Regions from separate parts of the Ferdinandcohnia sp. Marseille-Q9671 genome, predicted to be linked through region 2. Evidence: predicted binding sites of a transcription regulator. Region 2 holds the regulator's gene; the other holds the start of a gene.
What was found. Region 2 encodes LexA, which represses DNA repair genes until DNA is damaged. Its sites were predicted from a motif close to CGAACATATGTTCG; they were not measured.

Region 1: the regulator LexA is predicted to act here: its motif matches at 1,017-1,030, upstream of uvrB (excinuclease ABC subunit UvrB).

Annotation. Positions count from the first base shown of each region.
Region 1 covers NZ_CDRJTA010000001.1:1,459,218-1,461,636, reverse strand. The annotation lists gene ACWNMY_RS07485 (class I SAM-dependent methyltransferase) at 102-872, shown strand; gene uvrB (excinuclease ABC subunit UvrB) at 1,153-2,419, shown strand, end outside.
Region 2 covers NZ_CDRJTA010000004.1:1,071,580-1,073,998, reverse strand. The annotation lists gene tkt (transketolase) at 1-126, opposite strand, end outside; gene ACWNMY_RS20540 (DUF896 domain-containing protein) at 242-472, opposite strand; gene lexA (transcriptional repressor LexA) at 908-1,531, shown strand; gene ACWNMY_RS20530 (hypothetical protein) at 2,023-2,419, opposite strand, start outside.

The sequences.
Region 1 (2,419 bases), on a different contig from region 2:
GGATAACTCTTTCTTATGTCTACCAATAATTTATTGATTATTTCCTTATCGGTAAAATTGCCATATGATAATGGTAAAAAGGATAGGGTGGGGGAGAAAGTATGGATACGAAAAAAGATGTGATGAAGCAGTTCGGCAAAAGTGCTGATTTTTATGTAACAAGTGATATCCACCGTAAAGGCGGGGATTTGCAAACCTTGGTAGCTATGGCTAGGGCAACTGGGAGCGAAGAGGCACTTGATGTAGCAACAGGTGGTGGCCATACGGCAAATGCTCTTGCCCCACTTGTAAAGAAGGTTACTGCACTTGACCTCACTCCGGAAATGCTAGCTGTCGCAGAAAACTTTATTAAGGGGAATGGACGAATAAATGTTGAATTTGTAGAAGGTGATGCGGAAAAACTACCATTTGCTGATAAAGTATTTGAGATCGTTACATGCCGTATTGCGCCTCACCACTTCCCGAACATTGAGAAGTTTATTAGTGAGGTTTATCGAGTACTTAAAAATGGCGGGCAATTCTTATTAGATGATAATGTGGTACCCGAGTTAGATGAGTATGATCAATTTTATAATAGTATTGAAAAAAAGCGAGACTACAGTCATTTTCGCGCATGGAAAAAGTCAGAATGGCTTCAAATGCTAGAGAGTGAAGGATTTGAGATCCAAGAATTATATCGTTTCGATAAACAATTTATGTTTGCAAGTTGGTGTGAACGTATGCGTTTGTCTGAAACAGAGAAGATAGAATTAAATGCTTACATGTTACAAGCTTCAGATAAGGTAAAACAAAAGTTTCGAATTGAAGCGAGCGATGGTCAAATCATATCATTTTTTGGTGAAGCTGTTTTGATAAAGGCAACAAAACGTTAAAAAAATAGTGGGAGATTCCCACTATTTTTTTTTAGTCCACAATCAATATCTCCTTGTTTAAAAGTAAAATCCCCCTTGCTGTAATTACATCAATCACTTTCGCTCATTCTATAACAGTGCGAACCATTTTTATTAGCAAAAAAACGAATATAAGTTCGTATTTTTGTTTGTTTTATGTCAATTTGTGGTACAATGTTTCTATCAAGAAAAAGACAGTGAATTATAAAGTACATAATCGATTAAATAGATCACAATATAGGAATTGGAATGGAGGATGCGTGTGAAGGACCAATTTGAGTTAGTTTCGAAGTACTCCCCACAGGGTGACCAACCAAGAGCCATTAAACAGCTTATTGAAGGAATCAAAGAGGGAAAGAAGTATCAAACCTTACTTGGGGCAACAGGTACAGGGAAAACCTTTACGATTTCAAACGTGATAAAAGAAGTAAACCGACCAACGCTAATTATTGCTCACAATAAAACATTAGCAGGACAGCTGTATAGTGAGTTCAAAGAATTCTTTCCGAATAATGCAGTTGAGTACTTTGTTAGTTACTATGACTATTTCCAGCCAGAGGCCTATGTGCCGTCATCAGATACATATATTGAAAAGGATTCAAGTGTGAATGAAGAAATTGATAAACTACGTCACTCGGCTACTTCTGCTCTTTTTGAACGTCGCGATGTAATCATCATTGCCAGTGTGTCTTGCATTTATGGGTTAGGTTCGCCAGAAGAATATAGGGAACTCGTTGTTTCTTTACGGACAGGTATGGAAATTGAGCGAAATCAGCTCTTACGAAAGCTAGTAGATGTTCAATATGAACGTAACGATATAGACTTCCGCCGGGGAACCTTCCGTGTAAGAGGGGACGTAGTAGAAATTTTTCCGGCTTCACGTGACGAACATTGTGTTCGGGTTGAGTTCTTTGGTGACGAAATTGACCGAATTCGTGAGGTTGATGCGTTGACGGGTGAAATCTTGGGAGAACGAGAACATATTGCGATTTTCCCAGCATCCCACTTCGTTACCCGTGAAGAAAAAATGCAAATAGCAATTAAAAATATAGAAGCAGAGCTAGAAGAACGCCTTGCAGAGCTTCGTGAAAATGGTCAACTTCTTCAAGCGCAGCGCCTGGAACAACGGACGAATTATGATCTAGAAATGATGAGAGAAATGGGGTTCTGTTCTGGAATTGAGAACTATTCACGCCATTTGACATTGCGACCTTCTGGTTCGACTCCATATACATTGTTGGATTATTTTCCTGAAGATTTATTGATTGTAGTTGATGAGTCACATGTAACGTTGCCTCAAATTCGAGGAATGTTTAACGGCGACCAAGCAAGAAAACAAGTACTAGTCGATCATGGCTTCCGTTTGCCATCGGCACTAGATAATCGTCCATTACGCTTTGAAGAATTTGAGAAACATATCAATCAGATCATTCACGTTTCAGCTACACCTGGACCATTTGAAATCGAACATACACCTGTGATGGTCGAGCAAATCATTCGTCCGACAGGATTGCTAGACCCAATTATTG
Region 2 (2,419 bases):
AAGAGTATATGCCATAGGTGCTGCACCCATCGGCATCCCCGGATGCCCTGAATTTGCTTTTTCTACAGCATCAATAGAGAGTGTTCGAATTGATGCAATTGATAAATCAGTGATTGAATGAGTCATATACATAATCATCCTTTCAAAAAAGTTCATTCTTTAAGAGATAACACATGAATGATTGTTCTTATGTAGTATGTACAAAAAAGAAAAGAATACATAGAAACCTATGTATTCTTTGTTAATGTAATCTTTTTCGTTTGCTATCTTTTAACTTTTTGGGTGTTACATCCTTACCTTCCGGATCAACGACCTTTACTGAGTGCAATGTATTTGTCATTGAGTTCCTAAATACTCGCAAATACTCCTGCCTTAGTTCTTGCTGTTCTTCCTTTTCCTGCTCAGAAAGACCAACTGACTTAGCTTTTTTTGCAAGTGTATTGATCCGATCTATTTTATCTTTTGAAAGCATAGAATATCTCCTTAAAATTATCTTTTCTAAATCATAGTTCATAGTACTAGAAGAAAAGGTATTTTACAAGTATTCTACATCCCTCTATTCTTCACAATTTTATGTAAATGCAAGTTAACTTGCTGTTATAAAAACCATGCCCATACTTAACAACAGAAAAAGAATATAATAGATAAACCCGCTTTGTAATTTTTTCAACATCTTGTTTCACTCCTATAAGAATGTTCGTTCGCATTTGTTGATTTTATTATAAACCGAACAAATGTTTTGTGTCAACAAAAATTCGAACTTATGTTTGTATAAACTAGTAAAACATGCTATACTCTACTTAAGAATTTCGGTATTTTTAATAACCAAAGGTTCTCACCGAACACTTTCAAAAGGAATGAAAATACATAGAACAATATAAAAATTACTATATAGGGGATGAGCGGGATGACAAAGCTTTCTAAAAGACAGCAGGATATTTTGAATTACATTAAACAAGAAGTCAAAGACAAGGGTTATCCACCTTCCGTGAGGGAAATAGGAGAAGCTGTAGGACTAGCTTCAAGTTCTACTGTTCATGGACATTTGTCCCGGCTAGAAAGCAAAGGTTTAATAAGAAGAGATCCAACAAAGCCTCGTGCTATTGAGGTCTTACAGGTCGATGAAAACGAAACAATTCCAACCGCTAACGTTATCAATGTACCTGTAATAGGAAAGGTTACTGCAGGTCAGCCAATAACCGCAGTTGAGAACATTGAGGAGTATTTTCCATTACCTGACCGTTTTGCTGCACACGACGATCAAATTTTTATGCTTGAAATTATGGGTGACAGTATGATTGAAGCAGGAATACTTGATGGAGACTTCGTTATCGTTAGACAACAAATCTCCGCTAACAACGGCGATATCGTGGTTGCAATGACAGAAGAAGATGAAGCTACCGTAAAGCGCTTCTTTAAAGAAAAGGATCATATTCGATTACAGCCAGAGAATTCTATGTTAGACCCAATTATTCTTAAAAATGTATCAATTTTAGGTAAAGTTATAGGTGTCTATCGAAACATTCATTGATAATCCAGGAACATTCAGACGAATGTTCCTTTTGTTTGCAAGAACAAAAGCGCAAGCGCCTTGATCAGCCCCGACAAGCATAAGACGAGACGGTGAGAAGGTTGCTCTTTGACCTTCTTGACGGATTGGCTTATGACCTCGAGGGGCTAGGCGCTGGAGCTGGATGTAGATAAACTCATTTACAACTTGTCCACAAGGTTGATTTTTATAATTTCCTAAACCAAAAAAACCCTCAACACCAATCGTGTCAAGGGTCCATTAAACTTAGTACATTGTCATACATTGCTCACGTTCTCAACGATGAATTTGTGTACGGAACATTATCAAAAACATTTTTATTGACCAGGATAATGCATCTCTTCAAAATAGCATTTCATTTTATTTTTTATAGCATCAAACATTTGTATTGTAGGCGTGTCTTTTTTACGGAAAAAAGTTAAGGATAAAACTCTCCTATAATAAGCGTTCCTCACGCCTATCAAATCTTCCCCTCACCTCACCAACTCATACGTATTAAACTCCCCTTCTGGCGCGGTGTTGAAATAGCTTGTTCCATTAATGTCATAACGCACGGCATAGGTAATCCCACCACCACCATCTCGGATTCCTTTTATCTGGACAGATCCTGTCGATGGTACCGTTAATTCCCTTGGTTTATGCTGAATCATAAAAGATTCCGAAACGGGGGTGCCATCAACCAAAACTTGGACATAGTCGCCGTCCTCTGCTGCATAATCCCAAACCCAAATTTTCGTCTCATCCAGATCAGAGGCATGCGTTATTGTGTAATCCTGCGCCCCTAGATTTTCATCATTTTCAAGGAGTACAACACCTGCGGATATAGCTGTTGAAATTTGGTTTTCAAGTGCATTTCTTGCTGACTCAGAC